Regions from separate parts of the Streptococcus cristatus AS 1.3089 genome, predicted to be linked through region 1. Evidence: predicted binding sites of a transcription regulator. Region 1 holds the regulator's gene; the other holds the start of a gene.

Region 1 (15,579 bases):
AAACAAAACGGCTGCATATATCCAGTCGAGAATGGAGTTAGAATGACTTTTAATGGTATTCTTTATAAAGTAGTTGATGAAGTGGCGACCATTACTTTCAATCGTCCTGAAGTTTCCAATGGTTTCAATATTCCGATGTGTGAGGAGATTTTAGAAGCGATTGAGCTGGCCGCAAATGATGAGGTAGTGAAGTTTTTAGTGATCAATGCCAATGGGAAGGTCTTTTCTGTCGGTGGCGACCTAGCTGAGATGCAAAGAGCTGTCAGTGCTGACGATATTCAATCCTTGGTAAAAATTGCAGAGTTGGTCAATGATATTTCCTTTGCCATGAAACGGCTACCTAAGCCAGTGATCATGAGTGTGGACGGACCTGTTGCAGGCGCTGCTGCCAATATGGTTGTGGCTGCCGATTTCTGTATTGCGACAGAGAAATCTCGTTTCATCCAAGCTTTTGTGGGAGTGGGGCTAGCGCCAGATGCTGGTGGATTGTATTTACTGACTCGGGCAATTGGTGTGACTCGGGCAACCCATTTGGTTATGACTGGAGAGGCTCTGACCGCAGAGAAGGCCCTGGATTATGGCTTGCTCTATAAAGTCTGTGAAGCAGAAAAATTGGAAAAAACAACAGAACAGCTACTGAAGAAGCTAAAACGTGGCTCGCTGAATTCTTACAGAGCCATGAAAGAAATGGTCTGGAAGAGTCTCTTCAGCGGTTGGAAAGAGTATGCAGAGCTGGAATTGGCTGTTCAGAAATCTCTGGCTTTCACTGAGGACTTCAAAGAAGGAGTTCAAGCTTATACTGAGAAGCGGCGTCCTCAATTTACAGGTAAGTAAGGAGTTTGCTGGCCAAGAAAATTGTTTGAAAATCAAATAAATTTTCAAAAAAAACTTGCAAAATATTTTGAGATCTGATAAAATTTGATTGTCAAAGTATTTATGAAGGAGGTGTTGGTTTGAATTATCAATTAGTCAATGATTATTTAACATCTATTTTTAATAATGTTTTGGTTATTGAAGAGTCTAGCCTCCGAGGCAGTCAATTTAAAGATGTCTCGATTAAAGAAATGCACACTATTGATGTTATTGGTACCACGCCTAATGCGACTCCAAGTGACATTTCAAGGGAATTACTGGTCACTTTGGGGACCGTTACAACCAGCTTGAACAACTTGGAGCGTAAGGGCTATATCGAGCGTCGCCGTTCGTCCATTGACCGTCGCGTGGTTCATCTGAGCTTGACTAAGAAAGGGAGGCTCTTGTATCGCCTTCATAAACGTTTTCACAATCGCATGGTCATGCAGGTCGTGGAAGGAATGTCATCAGAGGAACAAAAAGTGATGCAAAAGGGTTTGCAAAACTTGTATAATTTTTTAGAGGAGCTAAAATGATGAACTATGCAAGAATTACTCAAGTAGCTCATTATGCTCCAAAGCAGGTTGTCACAAATGATGATCTGGCCAGGATTATGGATACAAGTGATGAATGGATTTCCAGCCGCACGGGTATCAAACAGCGTCACCTATCTCGAACTGAGTCAACCAGTGACTTGGCTACAAGGGTTGCTGAGCAATTGCTTGAAAAGGCGCAACTATCTGCTGACCAACTTGATTTTATCATCGTTGCGACGGTGACTCCAGATTCTCTGATGCCATCGACTGCAGCTAGAGTGCAGGCCAATATTGGAGCTAGCCAGGCTTTTGCTTTTGACTTGACGGCGGCTTGCAGTGGCTTCATCTTTGCCCTTTCAACTGGGGAAAAGTTCATTTCTTCGGGTCGTTATCAAAGAGGCTTGATTATCGGTAGTGAAACGCTGTCGAAGGTTGTTGATTGGTCGGATCGGGCGACGTCAGTCTTATTTGGTGATGGGGCTGGAGGAGTCTTGCTTGAAGCGACAGAAAAGCAGTATTTTTGGGCTGAAAGTCAGTTTACTGATGGTTTGAGAGGTCAGAGCTTGACTTGTGGTGGACTTGGTTTGTCCTCTCCTTTTTCGGAAAAGCAAGCTGATGATCGCTATTTGAAAATGGAAGGTCGCGCAATCTTTGACTTTGCTATTCGCGATGTAGCTAGTTCTATCAAAAACACCATTGAAGAGAGTCCGTTTTCAGTGGAGGAGGTTGACTATCTGCTCTTGCATCAGGCCAATATCCGAATTTTAGATAAAATGGCTAAGAAACTTGGAGTTTCTAGGGAAAAACTGCCTGCCAATATGATGGAATATGGCAATACTAGTGCAGCCAGTATCCCGATTTTATTATCTGAGTGTGTTCAACAGGACTTGATTAAGCTGAACGGAGACCAGACAGTTTTGTTGTCAGGTTTCGGTGGAGGTTTGACATGGGGCACGCTTATTGTTACAATTTAGTTAATCATGTGGAAACACATAGATAAAAATATATATTTTTTAAAGGAGTCTATCCATGGCAGTATTTGAAAAAGTACAAGAAATTATCGTTGAGGAACTTGGTAAAGAGCCATCAGAAGTTACACTTGAGTCAACTTTCGATGATCTTGAAGCAGATTCATTGGATTTGTTCCAAGTAATTTCAGAAATCGAAGATGCATTTGACATCCAAATCGAAACTGAAGAAGGCTTGAAAACAGTTGGTGACTTGGTTGCCTACGTAGAAGAAAAAACAAAATAATAAAGATTTGAGAGTATCGCAAGATATTCTCTCTTGTTTAGGTAATAGTTTGAATTTCAAAGTAAAAAGGTTGCTATCTAGAGGTTTGGGCTCAAGCTATTACTTAAGCAATGATTATGAGGAAGGTATTATGCAAACACGAATTACAGAATTATTAGATATTAAATATCCTATTTTCCAAGGTGGTATGGCTTGGGTTGCAGATGGTGACTTGGCTGGTGCGGTTTCAAAGGCTGGTGGTCTTGGGATCATTGGTGGCGGAAATGCGCCTAAGGAAGTGGTGAAAGCCAATATTGACAAGATTAAGTCTTTGACCGATCGTCCTTTCGGTGTCAATATCATGCTTTTGTCGCCTTTTGTAGATGACATCGTGGACCTCGTCATTGAAGAGGGTGTAAAAGTGGTGACGACTGGTGCCGGCAATCCAAGTAAGTACATGGCTCGTTTCCACGAGGCAGGTATTACTGTGATTCCTGTTGTACCAAGTGTAGCTCTGGCTAAACGGATGGAAAAAATCGGAGCGGATGCCGTCATTGCTGAAGGGATGGAAGCCGGTGGTCACATCGGTAAGTTAACGACCATGACTTTGGTTCGTCAGGTCGTAGAAGCAGTCAGCATTCCAGTTATTGCAGCTGGTGGTATTGCGGATGGCTCTGGTGCTGCAGCTGGATTTATGCTGGGGGCAGAGGCTGTTCAGGTCGGAACACGCTTCGTCGTGGCTAAGGAATCCAATGCCCACCAAAATTATAAAGATATGATCTTGAAGGCTCGTGATATTGATACGACAATCTCTGCTCAGCATTTCGGCCATGCGGTTCGTGCTATCAAGAATAAGCTGACTCGCGATTTCGAAAAAGCTGAAAAAGAAGCCTTCAAGCAAGAAACTCCAGACTTGACTGTTTTTGAAAATCTGGGTGCTGGTGCCTTGGCCAATGCAGTTGTCCGTGGCGATGTGGAAAATGGTTCTGTCATGTCCGGTCAGATTGCCGGCTTGGTCAGCAAGGAAGAAACAGTCGAAGAAATCCTCAAGGATATCTATTATGGCGCTGCTGAAAAGATTCAGCAAGAAGCAAAACGTTGGGCAGGAGTTACTAGAAATGACTAAAACAGCCTTTCTCTTTGCCGGTCAGGGAGCCCAGTATCTGGGGATGGCTCGTGACTTCTATGAGCAGTATGATGTGGTCAAGGCGACCTTTGAGGAAGCGAGTCAGGTTCTGGGATATGATGTTCGGGCGCTGATTGACCAAGATGAGGAGAAACTCAACCAAACTCGCTATACTCAGCCAGCAATTTTGACAACTTCTTTTGCTATTTATCGCCTGCTGGCTGAAAAAGGAATCCGTCCTGATATGGTAGCTGGTCTTTCTCTGGGCGAATACTCTGCCTTGGTAGCTGCTGGCGCGCTGGACTTCAAAACAGCGGTAGCTCTAGTCGCTAAACGCGGAGCTTTCATGGAAGAAGCAGCTCCTGCTGGTTCTGGAAAGATGGTTGCGGTGCTAAATGCGGACGTAGGTCTTATTGAAGAAGCTTGCCAGAAGGCTAGTCAGCTAGGAGTGGTCTCTCCTGCCAATTACAATACTCCAGGTCAAGTCGTCATTGGGGGAGATGTGGCAGCGGTGGATAAAGCGGTAGAACTCCTCAAGGAAGCAGGTGTGAAACGCTTGATTCCGCTGAATGTTTCTGGTCCTTTCCATACGGCACTCTTGAAACCAGCTAGTGAGAAATTAGCTCAGGTCTTGGCTGAAACGGAATTTACTGAATTTCAGCTTCCGCTAGTAGGCAATACAGAAGCGGATATTATGGAAGCTAGCAGAATTAAGGAATTACTGGCCCGTCAGGTCATGGAACCAGTTCGTTTCTATGACAGTATCGCTAAAATGCAGGAAGCTGGTGTGACAGAATTTATCGAGATTGGCCCAGGGAAAGTCCTGTCTGGCTTTATGAAGAAAATTGATAAATCGGCAGTTGTTCATTCTGTTGAAAGTGTAGAGACTTTGACAGCCCTACTGGAAAAATAATGGGGAATATCAATGGAATTAAAGAATAAAAATGTTTTTATTACTGGCTCTAGCCGTGGGATCGGTTTAGCCATTGCACATAAGTTTGCAAGTGCAGGTGCCAATATTGTCTTGAACGGTCGCGGTCAAATTTCAGATGACGTTTTAGCTGAGTTTGCTGGTTATCCGATCAAGGTCGTGGCTATTTCAGGTGATGTGTCTGATGGTACTGATGCCAAGCGAATGGTTGAGGAGGCGATTGCGGCTTTGGGTTCTGTAGACATCTTGGTCAACAATGCTGGAATTACCCGCGATAAGATTATGCTCAAGATGACAGAGGAAGACTTCGAGCAAGTGCTGAAGGTCAATCTGACTGGAGCCTTCAATATGACGCAAGCTGTCTTGAAACCAATGACCAAGGCTCGTCAGGGAGCAATTATCAACCTATCAAGTGTTGTCGGTTTGACTGGTAATGTCGGTCAGGCCAACTATGCAGCCTCTAAAGCTGGCTTGATTGGATTTTCTAAGTCGGTTGCTCGTGAGGTAGCTGGGCGCAATATCCGTGTCAATGTGATTGCCCCAGGCTTTATCGAATCAGATATGACAGACGGGCTTTCTGAAAAAATCAAAGAAGCTTCTCTGGCTCAAATCCCAATGAAACGGTTCGGCAATACCGAAGAAGTGGCTGATGTCGCTTTGTTCTTGGCAGGACAGGAATATCTTACTGGTCAGGTCATCGCGATTGATGGCGGGCTGACCATGCAGTAAGTGCGATGCATTTGGATTTGACAGTTCACCAATTATCATAAAGGAGTTTACTATGAAACTAAATCGAGTTGTTGTAACAGGTTATGGATTAACCTCTCCCATCGGAAACACACCAGAAGAATTTTGGAATAGTTTAAAAGAAGGTAAGATTGGAATTGGTCCCATTACCAAGTTTGATCACAGCGATTTTGCTGTTCATAATGCGGCAGAGGTTCAAGACTTTCCTTTTGATAAATACTTTATCAAGAAAGATACTAATCGTTTTGACAATTATTCCTTGTATTCCTTGTATGCAGCTCAAGAAGCGGTAACAAATGCTAATCTTGATGTAGAAGCAATCAATAAAGATCGTTTTGGTGTCATCGTTGCTTCTGGTATCGGTGGTATCAAGGAAATCGAAGATCAAGTCATTCGTTTGCATGAAAAAGGTCCAAAACGTGTCAAACCAATGACCTTGCCAAAAGCCTTGCCAAATATGGCAGCGGGGAATGTTGCTATGCGCTTTGGTGCAAATGGTATCTGTAAATCAATCAATACAGCTTGTGCCTCTTCCAATGATGCTATTGGGGATGCCTTCCGCTCTATCAAGTTTGGTTTCCAAGATGTCATGTTAGTTGGTGGGTCAGAAGCTTCTATCACTCCTTTTGCCATTGCTGGGTTCCAAGCTTTGACAGCCCTATCAACTACAGAAGATCCTACCCGCGCTTCCATTCCATTTGATAAAGACCGTAATGGCTTTGTCATGGGAGAAGGCTCTGGTATGCTGGTTCTTGAAAGTCTGGAGCATGCTGAAAAACGTGGAGCGACTATCTTGGCTGAAGTGGTTGGCTACGGTAATACTTGTGATGCTTACCATATGACTTCTCCACATCCAGAAGGTCAGGGTGCAATTAAAGCCATGAAATTGGCCCTTGAGGAAGCGGAAATTAGCCCGTCAGATGTAGCTTACATCAATGCTCACGGAACTTCAACTCCTGCTAATGAAAAAGGTGAAAGTGGTGCCATTGTAGCTGTTTTTGGTAAGGATGTCCCTGTTTCATCCACCAAATCATTCACTGGTCACCTGCTGGGTGCAGCTGGTGCAGTTGAAGCGATTGCGACTATTGAAGCGATGCGCCACAGTTTTGTACCAAAAACAGCTGGTACAAGAGAAGTATCAGATTATATTGAAGCAAATGTTGTATTTGGGGAAGGCAAGGAGCAAGAGATTCCTTATGCGATTTCCAATACATTTGGCTTCGGCGGCCACAATGCTGTTCTGGCATTCAAGCGTTGGGAGGACTAGATGAATATCAATGAAATTAAAGACTTGATGGCTCAGTTTGACCAATCAAGTCTGCGTGAATTTTCTTATAAAAATCAAAGTGATGAGCTGACTTTCAGCAAGAATGAAGGGCAAGCCGCAGTTGCAACAGCTCCAGCAGTCAGTGCAGCTCCAATCGTAGCTCCTGTGCAGCCAACAAGCGCACCTGTGTTTGAGCTAGCTCCCCAAGCAGCTCCAACTGCAGCGCCTGAAGTGGCTCCAGAGGCTCCAGAGGCTCCAACCCCTGCTGCTGAAGGCGATGTCGTGGAAAGTCCATTGGTCGGCGTGGCCTACTTGGCCGCAGGACCAGATAAACCAGCTTTTGTCAATGTGGGAGACCGAGTTAAAAAAGGTCAAACTCTGATGATCATTGAAGCCATGAAGGTCATGAATGAAGTGCCAGCACCTAAAGATGGTCTGGTTACAGAAATTCTGGTTCAGAATGAAGAAATGGTTGAGTTTGGGAAAGGGCTGGTACGCATCAAATGATTGATATCAATGCAATAAAAGAAGCACTTCCGCACCGTTATCCCATGCTCTTGGTGGACCGTGTTTTGGAAGTCAGTGAAGATGAGATTGTTGCTTTGAAAAATGTGACAATCAACGAGCCTTTCTTTAATGGACATTTTCCCCAGTATCCAGTTATGCCAGGTGTCTTAATCATGGAAGCTCTGGCTCAAACGGCTGGTGTGCTGGAATTATCTAAAGAAGAAAATAAGGGCAAACTGGTCTTCTATGCAGGAATGGACAAGGTTAAGTTCAAAAAGCAAGTTGTACCAGGTGATCAATTGATTATGACAGCTAAGTTTGTCAAGCGCCGCGGCACCATTGCAGTGGTAGAGGCCAAGGCCGAAGTTGACGGAAAACTTGCAGCCAGCGGAACCTTGACCTTTGCGATTGGTCAATAAGAAAGAGGAGATTTCACCATGTTTCGTAAAATTTTAATTGCTAACCGTGGGGAAATTGCGGTCAGAATTATTCGTGCAGCTCGCGAGCTGGGAATCGATACGGTCGCCGTCTATTCAACGGCTGACAAAGAAGCACTCCATACCTTACTGGCTGATGAGGCGGTCTGTATCGGTCCAGCCAAGTCTACGGATTCTTATCTGAATATGAACGCGGTCCTATCTGCGGCTGTTCTGACAGGTGCAGAAGCCATTCATCCTGGTTTTGGTTTTTTGAGCGAAAACTCCAAATTTGCGACTATGTGCGAAGAAGTCGGCATTAAGTTTATTGGACCTTCAGGTGCTGTTATGGACCTGATGGGGGACAAGATTAATGCTCGGGCTCAGATGATTAAGGCCAAAGTGCCAGTCATCCCAGGTTCTGATGGTGAGGTTCATACCTCTGAAGAAGCCTTGGAAGTCGCCGAAAAGATAGGCTATCCAGTCATGCTCAAAGCTTCTGCTGGTGGCGGCGGTAAAGGCATTCGTAAGGTTGAAAAGGCTGAGGATTTAGTGGCAGCCTTTGAGTCTGCTTCTAGTGAAGCCAAAGCGGCCTTTGGGAATGGTGCCATGTATATGGAGCGAGTCATCTATCCAGCGCGCCATATTGAAGTGCAGATTTTGGCAGATCAGCAGGGGCATGTGGTCCACTTGGGCGAGCGGGACTGCTCTTTGCAGCGGAATAATCAGAAGGTGCTGGAAGAAAGTCCGTCTGTGGCAATTGGGAAAACCCTGCGTCAGCAGATTGGGGAAGCAGCTGTTCGGGCTGCTGAGTCAGTCGGCTATGAAAATGCCGGAACGATTGAGTTTCTGCTGGATGAAGCCAAGGGCGAATTCTACTTTATGGAGATGAATACTCGCGTGCAGGTTGAGCATCCAGTGACTGAGTTTGTTACCGGTGTGGATATTGTTAAAGAGCAGATTAAGATTGCGGATGGTCAAGAGCTATCCTTCAGTCAAGAAGATGTTGAAATTCGCGGTCATGCGATTGAATGTCGGATCAACGCTGAAAATCCAGCCTTTAACTTTGCACCGAGCCCAGGCAAGATTTCCAATCTTTATCTGCCAAGTGGTGGAGTAGGACTGCGCGTGGATTCAGCCGTCTATCCTGGCTACACTATTCCCCCTTACTATGACAGCATGATTGCCAAAATCATCGTTCATGGGGAAAATCGCTTTGATGCCCTGATGAAGATGCAACGGGCTCTCTATGAGCTAGAAATTGACGGTGTTGTGACCAATAGCAGTTTCCAGTTGGATTTGATTTCAGATCCTAATGTGATTGCTGGTGATTATGATACAGCCTTTCTCATGGAGCAGTTCCTTCCGGCTTATCAAGAGAAAAAATAGATGACAAGGAGTGATTTTGTTTGAAAGAAGCAGAATCACTCTAAAATTTAATGAAGGAGTAAGCAATGCCTTTGTTTTCAAAAAAGGATAAATATATTCGGATCAATCCTAATCGTTCCTCTCGTGCCTTGCCTCAGCCAAAACCAGAAGTTCCAGATGAGCTTTTTTCTAAGTGCCCAGGTTGTAAGCATACCATTTATCAAAAAGATTTGGGGGCAGAACGTGTCTGTCCAAGCTGTGGCTATACTTTTCGGATTTCAGCTTTTGAGCGCCTGAGCTTGACGGTGGATCAAGGAAGCTTTGAGGAATTGTTCACTGGTATTGAGACGACAGATCCCTTGCGTTTTCCAAATTATCGAGAAAAACTGGCGGAGACACGGGCAAAGACTGGCCTAGATGAGGCCGTTTTGACGGGGATAGCTAGTATCAAGGGACAAAAAACAGCCCTTGGGATCATGGATTCCAACTTTATCATGGCTTCCATGGGAACGGTTGTCGGTGAAAAGATTACCCGTCTCTTTGAGTATGCGACAGAGCATAAATTGCCAGTCGTTCTGTTTACGGCTTCTGGCGGTGCCCGCATGCAGGAGGGCATCATGAGCCTGATGCAAATGGCCAAAACGTCTGCTGCTGTACAACGTCATTCAAAGGCTGGTCTTTTTTACCTAACCGTTTTGACAGATCCGACAACAGGTGGTGTCACAGCCTCTTTTGCTATGGAAGGTGATATTATCTTGGCAGAAGCGCAGGCCTTGGTAGGCTTTGCTGGCCGTCGGGTTATTGAGTCTACTGTAAGGGAAAAATTGCCAGATGACTTTCAAAAGGCAGAGTTCTTGCTGGAGCATGGCTTTGTTGATGCGATTGTCAAACGTGGTGAATTGCGAGATCGGATTGCTACTCTCTTGAGCTTTCATGGAGGTGACCAATGACAAAAATCAGTCAGATTATCAAAGCAGCGCGTGATCAGTCCCGTTTGACGGCTCTGGATTTTGCCCAAGGCATTTTTGATGATTTTGTGGAGTTGCACGGAGATCGTGGTTTCCGTGATGATGGTGCTGTCATTGGCGGTATCGGAACCTTAAATGGTCAGCCAGTCACAGTGGTCGGTATTCAAAAAGGTCGCAATTTGCAGGATAATTTGCGACGGAACTTTGGTCAGCCCCATCCGGAAGGCTATCGCAAGGCCCTACGTCTCATGAAGCAGGCTGAGAAATTCGGCCGTCCAGTCGTGACTTTTATCAATACAGCTGGTGCCTATCCTGGCGTCGGTGCTGAGGAGCGCGGACAGGGAGAAGCCATTGCCCGTAATCTCATGGAAATGAGTGATCTGAAAGTGCCCATTATTGCCATTATCATTGGTGAGGGTGGCTCTGGTGGGGCGCTGGCCTTAGCAGTGGCTGACAGGGTCTGGATGCTGGAAAACTCTATGTATGCCATTCTCAGTCCGGAAGGCTTTGCTTCCATTTTATGGAAGGATGGCAGCCGAGCAATGGAGGCGGCTGAGATGATGAAAATCACCTCGCATGAGCTTTTGCAGATGGGTGTCGTTGATAAGGTTATCCCCGAACGTGGCTTTAATAAAAATGAGCTCTTAGCTACAGTCAAGCAAGAAATCAGTACCGAATTAGCGGAACTTTCTAAACTTTCTCTCGAGCAACTTTTGGAAGATCGCTATCAACGTTTTAGAAAATATTAGTCAGAAGCCTTAGGGCTTCTTTTTCTTGCTTGAGAGAGGTATGGAGACAGTTAAGGTGGTAATATATTTTAGTTTGACATGTGGCAATATATTCTCTTTATAGAGGTCATATAAAATATATATTATACAAGCTGTCAGACCTATGTTAAGATAGTTGCTAATCAAAAGAAATGAGGTTTCATATGTCAGAATTTACTATCCACACAATTGAGTCCGCACCTGCCGAGGTAAAAGAGGTCCTGGAAACTGTTCAAAAAGATAACGGTGGTTACATTCCCAATCTTATCGGTCTTTTGGCCAATGCACCAACGGCCTTGGAAACTTATCGGACAGTTGGAGCTATCAATCGCCGCAACAGCCTGACACCGACTGAGCGGGAAGTAGTGCAGATTACAGCTGCAGTTACCAACGGCTGCGCCTTCTGTGTGGCGGGTCACACAGCTTTTTCAATCAAGCAGATTCAAATGAATGATGATCTTTTGGAGGCTCTACGCAATCGTACGCCGATAGATACAGATCCGAAGCTAGATACACTTGCCAAATTTACCATTGCTGTCATCAATACCAAGGGACGAGTCGGAGATGAGGCTTTGGCAGACTTCCTAGAAGCCGGCTATACGCATGAAAATGCTCTGGATGTAGTTCTGGGTGTTAGTCTTGCAACCCTCTGCAATTATGCCAATAATCTAGCAAACACACCAATCAATCCAGAATTGCAGCCTTATGCCTAGTCTTTGAGGGGTGAGAAGGGCTTTGTAGAACGACCCATTCTTTTTCATTGACTACAAGTCAAGCAAGAAACCAGTGCTGAACTAGCAGAACTTTCTAAAATTTTTCTTGACTAACTCTTGGAAGAATGTTGTCAATATTTTAAGGAATGAAAAATTGTAAAACATAGTGCAAAAAACTTACAGAACTTCAATTAGTGTAAATCATAAATAACCACATCAACAGGTAACCAAGGAGATTCTATGAGTTACTATCATCTCACCTTTGAATAAATTATCTGTCTGACCTTTTGGGGTCAATACAATATTCAAAGTTTTTCATAAAATATTGACAAAAACCGAATATTATTTTAAAATAATAGAAAATTTAGAATAAACACCGAATGAAGTTTTTCAGAAATAAGCGTTTGAACCTTATGACTGTGAAATGGACGGAACTCTGGAGAGACCATGATTGGCACCGAAGGGGCAAGGCGGTTTAGAACCGCTCAAACTCTCAGGTAAAAGGACAGAGCAAGGGAAGGACAGAAGTCGGTCATTCTCAAGCATCCAGAGTACATGTGTAAACATGTACTTTTCTTTTTCTCGGTGTGGAAAAGGAGCATAAGACTTATGTTGAAGTTGCTGAATCAAATTGATTCTTTGGTCTGGGGGCCTCCCCTTTTGATTTTATTGGTTGGAACGGGAATTTATCTGACTCTTCGTCTGAGGTTGCTACAGATTTCGCGTCTTTCTCGAGCCTTTCGCTTAATTTTTGTATCCGGAGAGGATCACCATGGAGACGTGTCAAGCTTTGCTGCTCTTTGTACAGCATTGGCAGCCACGGTTGGAACGGGGAATATTATCGGTGTTGCGACGGCCATAAAAGTTGGTGGACCGGGTGCCTTGTTTTGGATGTGGTTAGCTGCTTTCTTTGGAATGGCAACCAAGTATGCCGAAGGTTTATTAGCGATTAAGTATCGTTCCAAGGATGCCCACGGAGCAGTTGCTGGTGGCCCCATGCACTATATTCTGTTGGGAATGGGAGAAAAATGGCGTCCGCTAGCCATCTTCTTTGCTGTTGCGGGTGTCTTGGTAGCTCTTTTAGGTATTGGAACCTTTACGCAGGTCAACTCCATCACAGAAGCCATGCATAATACTATTCAGCTACCTTCAGCTATGACAGCCTTTATCTTGGCTATTTTGGTGGCTTTGGTTATTTTCAGCGGCATTCAGTCCATTGCGCGAGTGTCGACCAAGGTTGTGCCTTTTATGGCAGCTATTTATATCTTGGGAACCATAACCATTTTGCTTCTTAACTTTGATCGGCTTGGGGCAACTTTGCAGCTGGTCTTCACTTCTGCCTTTAGTCAAACAGCAGCGGTGGGCGGCTTTGCTGGTGCAAGCATGCGGATGGCCATTCAAAATGGGGTAGCTCGTGGCGTCTTTTCAAATGAATCGGGCCTAGGATCAGCTCCTATTGCGGCAGCGGCAGCTAAGACTAAGGAACCTGTCGAGCAAGGCTTGATTTCGATGACGGGAACCTTTATTGATACCCTCATTATTTGTAGCTTAACTGGTCTGACAATCTTAGTCACTGGCGTTTGGAATAGTGATTTGAACGGCGTTAGATTGACACAAGCGGCATTTTCTACAGTATTCTCTAGTTTCGGTCCTGTTCTTCTCACTATTTTTCTGGTTCTTTTCGCCTTTACCACGATTTTAGGCTGGAACTACTACGGTGAGCGTTGTTTTGAGTTCCTGTTTGGTGTCAAATATATTCGCTTGTACCGAATCATCTTTGTCGCTATGGTGCTCTTAGGAGGCTTTATCGAGTTAGAAGCAGTTTGGGTTATTGCCGATATTGTCAATGCCTTGATGGCCTTGCCAAATCTGATTGCTCTTTTGGTCTTATCTCCTGTTATTATTGCTGAGACCAAAAAGTATTTTGACAAAAAGGGCTGAGTTTTTAGTTGCTGGATTTTTGAAAGAAGATTACCTTGCTAAAGCTGCTTTGTCAGCTTTAGTTTTTTTATGGGCGAGAAATCTCTCGTCTTTTGTTATTGGTCAAAACATGGTATAATGAAGTATTAAGATTCTAGGAGGAAATGACATGCGTTGTCCCAAATGTGGCGGAAGCAAATCAAGTGTGGTTGACAGCCGGCAGGCAGAAGATGGAAATACAATCCGTCGTCGCCGTGAATGCGAGGAATGCCAGCATCGTTTTACAACTTATGAGCGCGTGGAAGAAAGAACCCTAGTCGTTGTCAAAAAAGATGGAACGCGTGAGCAATTTTCTCGGGATAAGATCTTTAACGGAATCATCCGCTCCGCCCAGAAGCGTCCGGTATCAAGTGATGAGATTGAAGAATTGGTCAATCGGATTGAGCAAAAGCTCCGCAGTCAGAGTGAAAATGAGATTGCTAGCGAATATATTGGCTCTCTGGTTATGGATGAGCTGGCCGAACTGGATGAAATTACCTATGTCCGTTTTGCCAGTGTTTATCGGAGTTTCAAAGATGTTGGCGAGCTGGAAAGCCTTTTGAAGCAGATTACCAAGGGTTCTAAGAAGAAAAAGGAAAAATAATGGCTTATGAAACCAAATGATCATTTTTCTTTCTTGTCTAATAACCAGGTCAGTCAAGATATGAGCGGGCTGGCCCGTTATTATCTACCCATTGTGGGTAAGGATGCAGTGGCACTTTATCTTTATCTGGTTTCTTTTTGGGATAATGGAGCTCAGCAGCGACTTTTCAGTCATATTTTAAATCATCTTGATTTTGGTATGGAAGTGTTGGAGAGAAGTTTGGAGCGCCTATCAGCTATTGGGTTGCTAGAGCTTTTCCAGACTGAGACGGGGTTTTCCATCCGACTCTATCCAACCTTGTCTGCTGAGGACTTCTTTGCTCATCATGTGTACAGTAGTCTTTTGGAGAAAAAGATTGGTCAGGCGGCGGTAGATAAGCTACGACCGGAAAATCCAGCTGGGCAAAAGATCAGTCCTTCTTTTAGCCAGATTTATGGCATGGATGACGTCAGTCCGACGAGAACTAGTCGCCAAAATGATTTTGATTTGACGCATTTTAAACAGAGAATGGCCCAGGATGGCTTGCGTTTTGCAGATGAAAAAACGGACCTCTTGGACTTGTTTGCCATTGCGGAGCAGAAGAAATGGACTTGGTATGAGACTTATGTCTTAGCGCGTGATACGGCTGTGTCGCATGTGATTTCAACGAAAAGGATGCAGCAAAAAATTCAGCAAAAGCCAGTTTCGGGAGACTTTTCTCCGCAAGAGCAGTCTATTATTCGTGAGGCCAAAAGCAAGCAGCCCTTGCTCTTTTTGGCCGAAATCAAGAAAACCCGCCAAGCGGCCATTACGCGTAGTGAACGGAAGCTGATTCAGGATTTGGCAGAGATGGGACTTTTGGATGAAGTTATCAATATCATCCTGCTCTTGACTTTTAATAAGGTGGATTCGGCCAATCTCAATGAGAAGTATGCCCTCAAGGTGGCCAATGACTTTTCTTATCAAAAGGTGACCTCGGCTGAAGAGGCGGTCCTGAAAATCCGCGAGCGCAACCAGCAGACGAATAGTCGTCCTGCGCAAGTCAGCCCAGCTTCTGCTAAAAGCAATGTGCCGAATTGGAGTCAGCCAGATTACAAAAATGAAACTAGCTTAGAAAAACAAGCGGAACTAGAGGAACAAAAAAGAAGACTTTTAGCAAGACTGGAAGAGGGAGGCGATTAAATGGAAAAAATAGGACAGGCGATGCCTCATATGAATAAGGTGAAGCAATTTGATTATCAAAAATTAGTCCAGCAGATTTTAGCAGATCCAGATATCGCTGCCTTTATCAGTCGAGAACAACTGTCTCCAACCGAAATTCAGCGGAGCATTTCTAAGTTCAATCAATACATTACAGAACGCGATCGCTTCCTGCTAGAAGATCAGAACTATATTGCCAAGGGTTATAAGCCGATTTTGGTGAAAAATGAAGGCTATGCGGATGTTGCCTATGAGGAAACGCCTGAGTTGATTGAGCAGGAGAGACAGGAAACGATTAGAAGCCGTCTCAACCTTATCAATCTGCCAGCCAGTTTAAAAGAGGCTAGTTTGGCCAAAGTGGATTTAGACGATGTCGGTCGCTACAAAGCTTTCGAGTTCTTGACCA
Region 2 (15,579 bases), 830 kb from region 1:
ACCCAAGCCCCAATCTCTTATTGTTTATCTTTTCTGAAGAGTATTGTTTCTCCAAGTTCCAGATTTCCTTTTTTACGAATCAACTTCCTTTCCTTTAGGGAAAAGCATCAGTCTGGATAAGATGTCAACATAAGAAAGACCACTTACCCGACAAATCCTCTCTTGTTAAAAACAAGAGAGGATTACTGTTCTAATGCAACATACTAGAGTAGTGACTCATATAAATCACTATATGCTCGACTGGCTGTATCCCAAGAGAAATCTCTTTCCATAGCCTGAGTTTGCAGACTGCGCCAAGCTTCTCGGTCATGCCAGTAAAGATTGAGGGCTTCTTTGAAAGTCCAGGTTAGCCAATAACCAGAGAAGTTATTGAAGCTAAAACCTGTTCCCTGTCCACTATAGACGTTGTAAGGTTCAACCGTATCCCGCAGGCCACCAACCTCGTGAACCAGTGGCAGAGTACCGTAACGCATGGACATCATCTGAGACAGACCGCAAGGTTCAAAGCGGCTCGGCATGAGGAAAATATCACTAGCCGCATAGATTTCCTGAGCCAAAGTAACATCAAAAAGGATATTAGCAGATAATTTTTCAGGATAAGCCTGGCCAAACCAAGCGAAGGCCCGTTCAAATGCAGGATCACCTGTTCCAAGTAGCACAATTTGCACATCTTCCTGAAGCAGATTATGCAACTCTTCCACCACCAAATCAAAGCCTTTTTGACGTGTCAAACGAGAGACGATACCAACGACAGGAACATCGTCCCGAACTGGCAAGCCTACTTTCGATTGGAGAGCTCGTTTGTTTTCCAATTTCCCAGTCAAATCATCTTTATTAAAGTGGTAAGCCAGCAATTTATCGGTTTCTGGATTGTAGATATCTGTATCGATACCATTGACAATACCGACCAACTTGCCAGACTCCATCCGAAGAATCTGATCCAGACCACAACCAAACTCAGCCGTCCGAATTTCGTTGGCATAGCTTGGTGAAACAGTTGTCACGCGATCCGCATAGAGAATGCCCGCCTTCATCCAGTTGAGGCAGTCGTTCCAGCGGAGAGTTCCGTCCGCATAACGTTCATAGCCGACACCAAAGAGTTCCCAGAGCATGCTGTCCGAAAACTGTCCCTGAAACTCTAAGTTGTGAATCGTCAGCACTGTCTTGATATTATTATAGGCCTGAATCCAGCGATATTTTTCCTTGACCAAGAAAGGAATCATGGCCGTATGGTAGTCGTGCGCATGGAGAACATCTGGAATAAAGTCAATGCGCTCCATCAGTTCGATTGCTGCTAATTGGAAGTAAGCAAAACGTTCGCCGTCATCAAAATCGCCATAGACATGCCCACGGAAGAAATAATGCTGATTGTCAATAAAGTAGAAGCTGACACCTTCCAACTCAATCTTTTTGACACCGACATACTCCCGACGCCAGCCGACACTAACTTCAAAGAAGAAGAGGTCTTCAACTTGATCACCAAATTTAGCATCCGTCATGTCATAGTATGGCAGAATGACTCCAACTTCATGGCCAGCTTTGACCAAGGATTTGGGGAGGGCGCCGATAACGTCCCCCAAACCACCCGTCTTGGAAAAAGGTGCCCCTTCTGCTGCTACAAATAAAATTTTCATGAAACGATGTCCTCTGTAACTTTTTGACCTTTCTTCAGGACAACTGGATGTTCAGCTGTACCTCGAACGACTACTCCCTCAGCAATCTCAACGCCCTTGTCCGCAATTGCATATTCTAGCACTGCATTTTTTCCAACGACAACACGTGGGAAGAGGAGACTGTCTTTGACACTACTACCTGCTAAAATTCTTGTATTCCGCGAAATAACAGAGTTTTCAACTTCACCTTCTACGATACTACCTGATGCAAACTGAGAGCGATTTACTTTTGATCCTGTAGCATAGTAAGTCGGCTCTTCGTTTTTCACCTTGGTATAAACCTTTTGATTTGGTGAGAAGAGAGAATAGAATTTCTGCTGTTCAAGCATGTCAATGTTAGCTTTATAGTAGGAACCAACCGAGTGGATATTTGCTAGATAGCCTGTGTATTCGTAAGCAAAAGCTCCAACTTCAGCTGCCAAGTCCCGAAGAACATAGCGCAGTTTTTGTGGGAATTCTTTTTGCGCTTCTTCTTCCAATTTTTCAATCAACCAAGGCGTATTTACTACAAAAATATCTGTAGACATGTTGAAAAGTTCGCCTTGGTCTTTATCACTATGCAGCTTATGACCGATAACATGATCCGTTTCACTGATTTGCAAAACCGCATTCACATCGGAAATGCCCTTAGATGGCAATTTCTTGTAAACCACTGTCATCGGTTGTTTGGTTGTATTATGCAAGTGGAAAACTTGATTAAGATCAATGTTGATCAACACATCACAGTTGAGGGCTACAGTTTGGTTAGAGCCTGAACGCTTCAAGTAAGTCAATAACTGTTCATAATATTCCTTACCAACTGTGCTGCTTTCTACACGAGTATTGTAAATGCCTAGATAGTAGTGGCTCAAAAGTGTAGACAAGCCCCACTCACGACCTGAACGAATATGGTCAAATACAGAGCTGATATTGTCTTGCTGGAAGATACCAAAGACGCTACGAACACCAGCATTGGCAAGGCTAGAAAGGGGGAAGTCAATCAAGCGGTATTTCCCACCAAATGGCAAACTAGCAACTGGACGATGGTCTGTTAAGGTTGACATGTCGTGGAAACCGACCGTATTTCCTAAAATCGCTGAATATTTATCAATCTTCATCTGTTGGTACCCCCACTTTTTCATTATATCCGACTACTTGCACTTCATCTGTTCCGTCAATCTCTACACCATCAGAAACGACTGCGCCCTCACCAATAATCGCACGTTTAATCTTAGCTCCCTGCCCGATAACAGCGCCACTCATAATCACAGAATCAATGACTTCTGCACCTTCACGAACTTGAGCGCCTGTTGAGAGGATAGAATGCTTAACAGTTCCATCTACGAAACAGCCATCAACTACCAAAGAATCTTCAACATGAGCATTCGCACCAAGGTAGTTTGGTGGTGAAATCAAGTTGCGTGAGTAAATTTTCCACTGACGATCACGACTGTCTAAAGCATTTTCTGGACTAATGTATTCCATGTTCGCTTCCCAAAGTGACTCAATCGTACCAACGTCTTTCCAATAGCCACTAAATTCATAAGCATAAACGCTTTCGCCAGATTCAAGATAGTTAGGGATAACATTTTTACCAAAGTCGGACATATCTACATTGGTCTTTTCAGCAGCAATCAGCATATTGCGGAGACGTTGCCAGTCAAAGATATAGATACCCATAGAAGCCTTGGTTGATTTAGGATTTTCTGGTTTTTCTTCAAATTCAACGATCCGATTGTTAGCATCAGTATTCATGATACCAAAACGGCTAGCTTCCTTGAGAGGCACATCCAAGACAGCAACCGTCAAACTAGCGCTGTTATCCTTGTGGGATTGGAGCATATCGTCGTAGTCCATCTTGTAGATATGGTCTCCAGATAGGATTAAAACATATTCAGGATTGATGCTATCGATATAGTCTATATTTTGGAGAATAGCGTGGCTAGTTCCCTCAAACCAACGATTTCCTTCACTAGCAGAGTAAGGCTGAAGAATGGATACACCTGTATTGATACCATCCAAGCCCCAGCTTGAACCGTTCCCGATATGGCTGTTCAAAGCAAGTGGTTGGTACTGGGTAATCACACCGACATTGTTGATCCCAGAATTGGCACAGTTCGACAGCGCGAAATCAATAATACGATAACGACCACCAAACTGTACTGCTGGTTTCGCAATACTTTGTGTGAGCTTTCCAAGACGAGTTCCTTGCCCACCGGCAAGAATCAAAGCTAGCATTTCATTCTTCATATCCTACTCCTTTGTGGAATCTTTTTTAGCATTTTTACGAACATTCACACGACGCTTGATTTTCCAAATACTTGCTCCCAAAGCTGGTAGCGTAAAGGTCAAGGTCTGCGGATAATCTTTCCATAGTCCCTCTTGAGACTGAACTGTTTCGTTGTGTTCTTTCCAAACACCTCCCCATTTCTCTAATTCAGTATTCCATACTTCTTCATAAACGGCTGCCACTGGCACACCAATTGTAAAGTTTTTGCGCTCTACTGGCACCATATTGAACACACAGACTAGCATATCCCCTTTTTCCGTCTTACGGATAAAAGAAAGGACGCTCTGATCGGTATTGTCGGCATCAATGATTTCGATGCCATCATAGCTCAAATCAATCTCCCAAAGCGGACGATTGTCTTTATAGAAGGCATTGAGCTCAGAAGTGAAGGTTTGCATCTTCTTATTCATATGATCGTCCAGATTTGACCATTCCAACTGCTCTTCTGACTTCCACTCTAGGAATTGACCAAATTCTGAACCCATAAAGAGCAATTTCTTGCCTGGATGGCAGATTTGATAGGTCAAGAGGTTTCGTAGACCAGCAAATTGATTATAGCGGTCACCCCACATCTTATGCATCATGCTCTTCTTACCGTGAACGACTTCGTCGTGAGAGAAAGGCAAGAGGAAATTTTCAGAAAATGAATACATGAAGCTGAAAGTCACCAGATTGAAATCGTACTTGCGGTAAATCGGGTCTTCTTCGTAGAAACGGAGAATATCGTTCATCCAACCCATATTCCACTTGAAGTCAAAGCCCAAACCGCCCATCTCTATCATACCCGTAATCTTGGTTTCGGACGAGCTCTCTTCAGCAATCATCATGACATCTGGATGAAATAGCTTGATGACTGTGTTCAAACGTTGCAAGAAATAGTAGCCTTCATAGTTACGATTACCGCCGTCCTTGTTTGGCTGCCAAGGACCACTATCGTAGTCTAGATAGAGCATATTGCTAACCGCATCCACACGAACCCCATCTAGATGGTAGAAATCAATCCAGAACTTGATGCTAGAAATCAAGAAGGATTGCACTTCATTTTTTCCTAGGTCAAAATTCAAGGCACCCCAGCCATAGTTGTGAGCTCGGTCATGATCCTGGTACTCAAAGGTTGGTGTTCCATCATAGTAGGCCAAGGCATCGTCATTGATGGTAAAGTGACCTGGAACCCAGTCCACAATGACACCAATATTATTCAAGTGACATTCCTCGACAAAATCCTGAAATTCCTCTGGCGTTCCATAAGTATGCTCAAAGGCAAAATAACCCATGAGCTGGTAGCCCCAGCTGAGTCCCAAAGGATGCGCCATGAGTGGCATGAACTCAACGTGTGTATAGTTCATTTCTACCAGATAAGGAATCAATTCCTCCTTAAGCTGAGCCATAGAATAGGGACTGCCGTCAGGATTACGTTTCCAAGATCCAGCATGCACTTCATAGATATTGACCGGTCTTGAGAAAAAGCCCCAACGCTTTCTCCGAGCTAGCCAAAGTCCATCTTGCCACTTCTTCTCTGGAATAGTCCGAACAATAGCTCCCGTACCTGGGCGCTCTTCGAAATAGATAGCCAGCGGATCAATTTTCAAGATTTCCTGACCGCTACTGCGTTTGATATTGTACTTGTAAATATCCCCTTCCTTAGGTAAATCCGTGAAGACTTCCCAGACACCGCCTTCATTGCGAGTCATAGGAATCTGATCTCCATACCAGTTGGTAAAATCTCCAATCAGATGCACATTCTGCGCATTTGGAGCCCAGACTCTAAAGGTGTAGCCAGCTTTGCCATCCACCACATCCTGATGCACTCCTAAATAATGCTGCAAATGAAAGTTTTCACCTGTTGTAAAGGTTCTTAATGCTTCTTTTTTGTCCATTCAATCACCTTCCTATTTGTAAGCGTTTTCTATGTTTCTATTTTACCTCATTTTCTTATATTTTTCAAGTAAATTTCCAAAAACAGTCTCAAAAATTTCAAAGCCCAATTTCTTCAAAAGAATGAGTTGCTATATCAACGTTTTTGTGGAAAATATCTGATAAAATACTGATTTCAAAGAGTTTGAGGCTAATATCTATACCTAGAAATCAATCCCTGTACTAGGATTCCTAAAATAATTTATCTAGACCAATATGTAAATTTACATTTTAAATTGGTAAGTAATCAAAAATATAAATACTTATTTCTTTTCAAATTGTTCGATCACATGTTAGATTTGCAAGTGCATTATGGTAAGAAAAAAGGCCGCACAAAGCCGCCTTTCTCATTATTTCACATCAAACACGATGGATTTCACTTGTGTCATGGCTTCGATACTGTAACGAATCCCTTGCACTCCAGCTCCAGACCCTTTAACACCAAGGAATGGGAAGTTATCTGGACCACGTTGGGTCTTATTATTGATATGTACAGTACCCACTTCCAGTTTTTCAGCAATTTCAAATGCTTTCGGAAAATCATTTGTAAAGACTGAAGATTGAAGACCAAATTCTGACTGATTACAGATCTGGATAGCCTCTTCAAGGGAAGTCACACGAATAATCGGAAGAACAGGACCAAATGGCTCTTCCCAAGCTACTTTCATATCCAGTGTCACATGGTCAAACAAGGCAGGCCAGATGAGATTTGCTTCACGTTTGATTTCTGTCAAGGCTGACGCTCCCTTTTCCTGAGCGTCTTCAATCAACCCCCAGATGAAATCTGCTGATGCATGATCAATGACTGGTGTGATATCCGCATTATCAAAGGGATCACCAACCGTCAGTTTCTCTACCTCTGCCTGAAGCAACGCTGCCAATTTATCTGCTACGCTCTCCATGACAATGACACGTTTAATGGCCGTACAGCGCTGGCCGGAATAACTGTATGCCCCGCCAACAATCTGCTTAGCTGCATGCTCCAAGTCAGCATCTTCCAGCACGACTGCAGCATCCTTACCACCCAATTCAAGCATAATTGGACGCATACCAGCCAACTTACCGATGCGCTCACCGATTGGAGTGGAGCCAGTAAAGTTAATGTAGTTTACTTCCTTATGCTCAATGATGTAGTCTCCGATTTCTGAACCACGACCAGTAATGGTATTGAAAACACCAGCAGGCAGACCTGCCTCAGCAAAAGCCTGAGCCAAGAGCAAACCAGAGATTGAACCTTGAGTAGGTGGCTTAAACATCACGACATTTCCACCGATAAGGGCAGGAGCAATTTTAGAAGCAGACAGATTAACTGGGTAGTTAAATGGCGCAATAGCCAATACAACTCCTACAGGCTCACGGCGGACTACAGCTAGTTTTTCTTGCTGGCAGCTTCAAAACCCCCGCCTTCCATAACCTGACCGTGAATACGAATCCCCTCTTCAGCTGCATAGCGAATCAAGTCTGCTGTTCGGACTACCTCTCCAACTGCCGCTTTGATGCCCTTAGCAACTTCTTTTGCCAGAATTTCGCCGATCTTCTCCTGATCACGCTCCAAAATATCCGCAGCCTTATGCAAATAAGCCGCACGTTCAACCGCTGAAAGAGCGCGCCAAGCTGGCAAAGCCGCACGAGCGCTCGCCATCGCATCGTCTACCTCTGCCTGTGTCATGGCAGGAACAGTTCCTAAAGCCTCATTGTTAATAGGAGATGAGATGGTAATTTCATTTTCAGAAACGCGCCACTCACCATTTATATAATTCTTATATTGCTTCACGTGTCCCCTCCAAAATCTTATTAAGTATCATTTTACCAAATTTTCTGAAAATTTCAAGTCAATTTCGTAAATTTAAAGAAAATTTTCACAAGTTGGATAAATGATCTTAATTTGTCCATATTTTCTCTGTATATCTGCCCTTTTCCCGAATTCCTACTTCCTAAACTGGCTTCCCTAGGACACCGCAGCAAACTAAAAGAGGCTGGGACAAAAGTCCTAGCCTCTCAATTGTCTTTGGATTGTCGAGCAAGACGCAGTGGTTGAGTGGGCTCTACTACCCTGATTTCATCAGCTTTTACAGCCCTACTCAACTGTGCGGAGGTGGGACGACGAAATTGAATTCTAACGAATTACCGATTTCTGTCCCGCTCTCTATTTTTTCAGATTAATCGAAGTCAAGATATTCTTTTTCAAGTTCAAGAACTTCTTCCATTGTCGCACACTCAGTCAAAGCGCGTTGTGCAAGTTCTTGCATCTTCACTGTATCCAATTTCTTCATGAGACTACGAGTCCGAAGGACAGATGTTGCACTCATAGAGAACTCATCCAAGCCCATACCGACAAGGAGTGGCACAGCTGTTTGGTCACCGGCCATTTCTCCACACATACCTGCCCACTTGCCTTCAGCGTGAGCTGCCTTGATAACATTGTTGATCAAGCGAAGGATAGATGGGTTGTAAGGTTGATAGAGGTATGAAACTTGTTCGTTCATACGGTCAGCTGCCATTGTGTATTGGATCAAGTCGTTAGTACCGATAGAGAAGAAGTCAACTTCTTTAGCAAATTGATCCGCCAACATCGCTGCCGCTGGAATTTCAATCATGATACCCACTTGGATATTGTCAGCTACAGCAACTCCTTCAGCTTGCAATTTAGCTTTTTCTTCTTCGTAAACTGCCTTAGCCTTGCGGAATTCTGTCAGAAGAGCAACCATCGGGAACATGATACGCAATTGTCCATGTACAGAAGCACGCAAGAGAGCGCGGATCTGTGTACGGAACATAGCGTCACCAGTTTCAGAGATAGAGATACGCAATGCACGGAATCCAAGGAATGGATTCATTTCGTGCGGCATATCGAAGTACGGAAGTTCCTTATCTCCACCGATGTCCATTGTACGGACAACCACTGGCTTACCGTTCATACCTTCCAAGACAGCCTTGTAAGCTTCGTATTGCTCATCTTCTGTTGGGAAGTCTTGTGAATCCATGTAAAGGAATTCTGTACGGTAAAGACCTACAGCTTCCGCACCATTTGCATTGACACCTTCAACGTCTTTTGGTGTACCGATATTAGCAGCGAGTTCAAAGTGTTTGCCATCAGCAGTCACTGTTTGAGCATCTTTCAAGAGAGCCCATTCAGCTTTTTGTTTAGCATAAGCTTCACCAGCTGCCTTGAATTCTGCTGCTTGCTCTTCAGTTGGGTTGATGATTACTTCACCAGTGATACCATTTGCTGCAATGATATCGCCATCTTTAACGAGTTCAGTGATATTATTTGTTCCCAATACCGCTGCGATTTCAAGCGTACGCGCCATGATCGCAGAGTGGCTTGTACGTCCACCAATATTAGTTACAAAAGCTTTAACAAATTTCTTGTCTAATTGAGCTGTATCAGAAGGAGTCAAGTCATGTGCAATGACAACTGATTCTTCATTGATAGAAGCTGGATTTGGTAATTTCTTGCCCAAAAGGTTTGCCAAAACGCGCTTGGTAACGTCACGAATATCTGCCGCACGTTCTTGCATGTATGGATTGTCTTCCATACCTTCAAAAATAGCGATAAACATGTCTGTAACTTCTTTCAGACCAGCTTCCGCATTTACTTTCTTAGTACGGATAGTTTCTTTGATTTGACCAACCATTTCAGGGTCAGCGAGTACCATTAAGTGAGCGTCAAATACTTGAGCCGCTTCCTCACCAAGGCTATCTACTGCTTTCTCACGGATAACAGAAAGCTCGTTCTGTGAAGCTTCAAGAGCTGCATCCAAACGAGCCTCTTCTGCATTCGTATCATCGACTGAAACAGTCTCAAATGACAAATCCGGTTGAACTAATAGATATGCCTTAGCAACAGCAACACCATCAGATGCTGCAATTCCTTTAAGCATTTCTGTCATATTAAGCCAATCCTTCTTTTTCCATTGTTTCTGAGATAGCTGCAATTGCGTCGTCTGCATCTGCACCTTCAGCTGAGATAACTACGTCTGCACCTTGACCAACACCAAGGCTCATAACGCCCATGATTGATTTAAGGTTTACTGATTTACCTTTGTATTCAAGTGTGATATCTGAAGCAAATTTGCTAGCAGTTTGCACCAACAAAGTTGCTGGACGCGCGTGAATACCTGTTTCTGCCACAATGTGGAAATCTTTAGAAGCCATAGTTAGACTCTCCTTTAAATAAAAATAATTCTTTTTGAGTTATTGTGATAACCCTTACAAATTGGTATTATATCACTTTTTGAAATCTTTTTCAAGAATTTTATGGCTCGCTTACAAAATATTTCGTTAGACTTTGAAAATAAATTCGGTCTTGATATAGTAGACTAAAGCTATATTTCGCCATCTTTTTCTTAAAGTTTTTGAAGGCTGTCTTCTCTTATCAAGTTACTATTAGTCTATCTTTCATCAGCACAAGTAAGCGTTATCAGCACTTGTAGTTCTTCCCTTCACTACAACTTTTTATACACTATATATTGTATCTTACTAGCATCTATAAGAAAACGTCATACAATATTTAGTTCAAAACTGTTGACATCGTATTCGCTTTTAGATATACTAGTTTCATATTAAAATTTAAGAAAATGAAAGTATAGAGGAATCATGTAATGGTGACTATTTACTCCAAAAACGATTGCGTCCAATGCAAAATGACCAAGCGTTTTCTTGATACCAACCATGTGGAATATCGCGAAATCAACCTTGATGAGCAACCAGAATACATTGACCATGTCAAAAGCCTTGGTTTCAATGCAGCGCCTGTTATCCAAACGCCAACTGAAGCATTCTCTGGTTTCCAACCTGGCAAACTTAAAAAATTATCATAATCTCGTCAGTATTTAGAGCTTTATTGCCGCTCCTATCATTCGTAGGAGCCCTTTATATTGTTAAAGCAAAAACCATTTTAGAAAAAGGAAAATTATGGGACTCAAACACTTAGAAGATGTGACTTACTTCCGTCTAAATAACGAAATCAATCGTCCAGTCAATGGGCAAATTATGCTTCACAAAGACAAAGAAGCCTTGGATGCCTTCTTTAAAGAAAATGTTGAACCAAACACAATGAAGTTTGCTTCTATTACCGAAAAAATTCAGTATTTAATTGAAGAAAACTACTTGGAAAAAGAATTTATCCAGCTCTATTCTCCTGAATATATTGAAGAGTTAGCTGCATTTATCCATGCTCAAGATTTCAAGTTCAAATCTTTCATGGCAGCCTACAAATTCTACAACCAGTATGCGCTGAAGACAAATGATGGTGAATACTATCTGGAAAGCATGGAAGATCGGGTACTCTTCAACGCCCTCTACTTTGCCAACGGAGACGAAGCTATTGCCAAGGATATTGCCAATGAAATCATCCACCAACGCTATCAACCAGCGACACCAAGCTTCCTCAACGCAGGTCGGGCTCGTCGTGGCGAATTGGTTTCCTGCTTCCTCATCCAAGTAACAGATGATATGAACTCTATTGGCCGCTCCATCAACTCTGCCCTGCAATTGTCTCGTATCGGAGGCGGGGTCGGTATTTCCCTCAGCAATCTGCGGGAAGCTGGCGCCCCTATCAAGGGTTATGAAGGAGCTGCGTCTGGTGTTGTGCCTGTTATGAAGCTCTTTGAAGACAGCTTCTCTTACTCAAACCAACTTGGTCAACGTCAAGGAGCAGGGGTCGTCTACCTCAACGTCTTCCACCCAGATATCATCGCTTTCCTTTCTACTAAAAAGGAAAATGCCGACGAAAAAGTTCGGGTTAAAACCCTCTCGCTCGGTGTTGTGATTCCGGATAAGTTCTACGAATTAGCGCGCAAAAATGAAGATATGTACCTCTTCAGTCCCTACTCAATCGAACGTGAATACGGCCTACCATTTGCCTATATCGACATCACTGAAAAATACGATGAGCTAGTCGCTAATCCAAATATCACTAAGACCAAGATCAAGGCCCGTGATTTGGAAACAGAAATTTCTAAACTCCAGCAAGAGTCTGGCTATCCTTATGTCGTAAACATTGATACGGCCAACCGTTCTAATCCAATCGATGGCAAAATCATCATGAGTAACCTTTGCTCTGAAATCCTGCAAGTTCAAGAGCCTAGCCTCTTGAATGATGCTCAAGAGTATCTCCACTTGGGAACAGATGTATCATGTAACTTGGGCTCTACCAACGTTGTCAACATGATGACTTCGCCTGACTTTGGAAAATCCATCCGGACTATGACACGCGCCCTGACCTTTGTCACTGACAGCTCACACATCACAGCTGTTCCTTCGATTGACCACGGTAACAGTCTGGCGCATACCTTTGGACTAGGAGCTATGGGACTGCACAGCTATTTGGCGCAGCAGTTGATCGACTATGGATCAGCAGAAGCTGTCGAGTTCACCAGCATCTACTTTATGCTCATGAACTACTGGACCTTGGTGGAGTCTAACAATATCGCTCGCGAGCGTGGCGTGACCTTCCATAACTTTGAAAGATCTGACTATGCCAACGGCACTTACTTTGACAAATACCTGACGGGTGAATTTGTACCTAAGTCTGACCGTGTGAAGGAACTTTTCAAAGATATCTTTATCCCAACCGCTACTGACTGGGCAGAACTTCGTGACAAGGTAAAAGCGGACGGCCTCTACCACCAAAACCGCCTAGCTGTTGCACCAAATGGCTCTATCAGCTACATCAATGACGTTTCTGCTTCAATTCACCCAATTACCCAGCGGATCGAAGAACGTCAGGAAAAGAAAATCGGTAAGATTTACTATCCTGCTGCTGGTCTGTCAACTGAGACTATCCCTTACTACACCAGTGCCTACGACATGGACATGCGAAAGGTAATTGATGTTTACGCCGCTGCAACTGAGCACGTGGACCAAGGACTTTCACTGACTCTCTTTATGCGCAGCGATATTCCTAAAGGCCTCTACGAGTGGAAAAAAGAAAGCAAGCAAACAACCCGTGACCTTTCTATCCTGCGTAACTACGCTTTCAACAAGGGAATCAAGTCCATCTACTACGTCCGCACCTTTACTGACGATGGTGGCGAAGTAGGCGCTAACCAATGTGAAAGCTGTGTGATCTGATTACTTATGGTTACAAAAAACAACATTATTATCCAAGAAGCTTACTTAAACATTTTGCTGATAATACAAGTAAGTTTCATGTTTATAATTGCATTGCTAATATGGAACAATATGTCCACTATGAAAGTATATGTTACAAGAGATATACCTACGAAGAAAAAAGCTCAGATGATCGTATTATTGTTGATAATATTCTTGAAAATAAGCTTAGTAGATTTGAAGGGGAGATTTCTGAAATAGTTGAACATATCGTATTATCAAGAAAACCATGTACCTTAAATCAAAGCGAAATTGAAACAATCTGGAAATATATGTTTCTCCAAGAAATCAGAACTGACTCTGGCAGAGTAAGGTTAGTATCTAATTTTATTAATCATTTCTCAGAATCTCGGGAGTTCCCAATTGAATTAGCTGAAATAAAGAACAATCTAGAAAATATAAATATTTTTAATAAAGTAATGAAAAAAGATAAAAATTTAGAGAGTTTTCTCAGTTTTTTTAAAAAGCCTAAACAAATGAATTTTCATATCTCTATTGGCAATGGCTTTCTAACTAGTGATAATCCAGTTGTTTCAACATTCGGACCTCCAAACATTCCAAATGGATTTCAAATCCTAATGCCTATTTCCCCCTATCTGTGTTTTGAATTCCAAAATAATGAAATGAATTGCTCTGATAATTTATGGGTGAAAATGACAAATGAGAAATTGTGCTATATTAATGAAGCCACTATTAATACTGCCAACTATTATATAATATCAAATAAGCCTTTTAATATTACACAACAAATGTATATTTATAATCGCTTTAAAAATATAAATTGGATACACAACTCTCGTCACTTTAAAAATTAAAAATTATTTCATAGGAGATTGTCATGCAAACTTACTACAAAGCCATTAACTGGAACGCTATCGAAGATGTTATCGATAAGTCCACTTGGGAAAAGCTGACGGAGCAATTCTGGCTCGATACTCGTATCCCTCTGTCAAATGACCTAGACGACTGGAGAAAACTTTCAAACAAAGAAAAAGACTTGGTAGGAAAAGTCTTTGGTGGGTTGACCCTTCTTGATACCATGCAATCTGAAACGGGTGTACAGGCTCTTCGCTCAGACATCCGTACACCACATGAGGAAGCTGTTTTCAATAACATCCAATTTATGGAATCTGTCCACGCAAAATCCTATTCTTCTATCTTTTCTACCTTGAATACCAAGGCTGAAATCGAAGAAATCTTTGAATGGACTAACACTAATCCCTACCTACAAAGAAAAGCTGAAATTATCAATGAAATCTACCTCAATGGTAGCCCACTTGAAAAGAAAGTAGCCAGCGTTTTCCTTGAAACCTTCCTCTTCTACTCTGGTTTCTTTACGCCACTCTACTATCTTGGCAATAACAAACTGGCCAACGTTGCGGAAATCATCAAACTGATCATCCGTGATGAATCTGTTCACGGAACTTACATTGGTTACAAATTCCAACTTGGTTTCAATGAATTGCCTGAAGAAGAGCAAGAAAAACTCAAAGAATGGATGTACGACCTGCTCTACACCCTCTACGAAAACGAAGAAGGCTATACAGAAAGCCTCTATGACGGTGTTGGTTGGACCGAAGAAGTCAAAACCTTCCTTCGTTACAATGCCAATAAAGCCCTCATGAACCTCGGACAAGATCCCCTTTTCCCAGATTCAGCGGATGATGTCAACCCTATCGTCATGAACGGAATCTCAACAGGAACATCCAACCACGACTTCTTCTCTCAAGTCGGAAATGGTTACCTTCTTGGTGAAGTGGAAGCTATGCAGGATGACGACTACAACTACGGTTTGACCAAATAATTTGCAGATACTAGAAAACGACTAACTTGCTCATCAAGTTAGTCGTTTTTTATCAGCTAGTGCTTTCGTCCTCAGCTATTTCACTATCCTCTTTCTTAGGAGCTGGCGGTTCATAGGCACGGATAATCTGCGCCACCACTGGATGGCGGACCACGTCCTTGGCTGAGAAATGTACAAAATCAATCTGGGAGATATTCTTCAATTTCTCCTGAGCATCAATGAGGCCCGACTTAACATTACGAGGCAAGTCAATCTGGCTGATATCTCCATTGACAATCATCTTGGACTGGAAGCCGAGACGTGTCAGAAACATCTTCATCTGCATGATGGTGGTATTTTGAGCTTCATCCAGAATGACAAAGGCATCATCCAGCGTCCGACCCCGCATATAGGCTAAAGGTGCAATCTCAATGATTTCTCGCTCCATCAGGCGCGTCGTCTGATCCTTGCCCAAAATCTGATACAAAGCATCATAGACCGGACGCAGATATGGATCCACCTTTTCCTTAAGATCACCAGGCAGAAAGCCCAGACTCTCACCAGCTTCTACCGCTGGTCTTGTCAGGATGATTCGCTTGACCTGCCCACGCTTGAGAGCTGTCACCGCTAAGGTCACCGCTAGAAAGGTCTTCCCTGTTCCGGCTGGCCCGATACCAAAGACGATATCGTGATTTTTAACACTGTCCACATAGATTTTCTGGCCAAGTGTCTTGACCCGAATTCGCTTGCCATAGCTGTCCTTGATAATCTCTTCTTCGTAAAGAGCTACAAACTTATCAATCTCGTCATTTTTGACCATGGTA

Evidence for each region. The regulator NrdR, encoded in region 1, represses ribonucleotide reductase genes. The targets are predictions, from matches to a motif close to ACACNATATATNGTGT.
Region 2: nrdH (glutaredoxin-like protein NrdH) is a predicted target of NrdR. The motif match lies at 10,319-10,334, and genes of this name have one in related genera.

Annotation. Positions count from the first base shown of each region.
Region 1 covers NC_021175.1:1,791,285-1,806,863, reverse strand. The annotation lists gene I872_RS08925 (enoyl-CoA hydratase) at 43-834, shown strand; gene fabT (fatty acid biosynthesis transcriptional regulator FabT) at 954-1,388, shown strand; gene I872_RS08915 (beta-ketoacyl-ACP synthase III) at 1,388-2,362, shown strand; gene I872_RS08910 (acyl carrier protein) at 2,418-2,642, shown strand; gene fabK (enoyl-[acyl-carrier-protein] reductase FabK) at 2,773-3,747, shown strand; gene fabD (ACP S-malonyltransferase) at 3,740-4,660, shown strand; gene fabG (3-oxoacyl-[acyl-carrier-protein] reductase) at 4,673-5,407, shown strand; gene fabF (beta-ketoacyl-ACP synthase II) at 5,460-6,692, shown strand; gene accB (acetyl-CoA carboxylase biotin carboxyl carrier protein) at 6,693-7,199, shown strand; gene fabZ (3-hydroxyacyl-ACP dehydratase FabZ) at 7,196-7,618, shown strand; gene I872_RS08875 (acetyl-CoA carboxylase biotin carboxylase subunit) at 7,637-9,004, shown strand; gene accD (acetyl-CoA carboxylase, carboxyltransferase subunit beta) at 9,070-9,933, shown strand; gene I872_RS08865 (acetyl-CoA carboxylase carboxyl transferase subunit alpha) at 9,930-10,700, shown strand; gene I872_RS08860 (carboxymuconolactone decarboxylase family protein) at 10,883-11,431, shown strand; glycine riboswitch at 11,858-11,950, shown strand; gene I872_RS08855 (alanine/glycine:cation symporter family protein) at 12,041-13,372, shown strand; gene nrdR (transcriptional regulator NrdR) at 13,521-13,994, shown strand; gene I872_RS08845 (replication initiation and membrane attachment family protein) at 14,001-15,155, shown strand; gene dnaI (primosomal protein DnaI) at 15,156-15,579, shown strand, end outside.
Region 2 covers NC_021175.1:480,413-495,991, reverse strand. The annotation lists gene glgA (glycogen synthase GlgA) at 204-1,634, opposite strand; gene glgD (glucose-1-phosphate adenylyltransferase subunit GlgD) at 1,631-2,770, opposite strand; gene I872_RS02405 (glucose-1-phosphate adenylyltransferase) at 2,760-3,902, opposite strand; gene glgB (1,4-alpha-glucan branching protein GlgB) at 3,906-5,819, opposite strand; partial or broken gene I872_RS02395 (NADP-dependent glyceraldehyde-3-phosphate dehydrogenase) at 6,207-7,630, opposite strand; gene ptsP (phosphoenolpyruvate--protein phosphotransferase) at 8,016-9,749, opposite strand; gene I872_RS02385 (phosphocarrier protein HPr) at 9,751-10,014, opposite strand; gene nrdH (glutaredoxin-like protein NrdH) at 10,461-10,679, shown strand; gene nrdE (class 1b ribonucleoside-diphosphate reductase subunit alpha) at 10,774-12,933, shown strand; gene I872_RS02370 (DUF4238 domain-containing protein) at 12,933-13,787, shown strand; gene nrdF (class 1b ribonucleoside-diphosphate reductase subunit beta) at 13,811-14,776, shown strand; gene I872_RS02360 (PhoH family protein) at 14,829-15,579, opposite strand, start outside.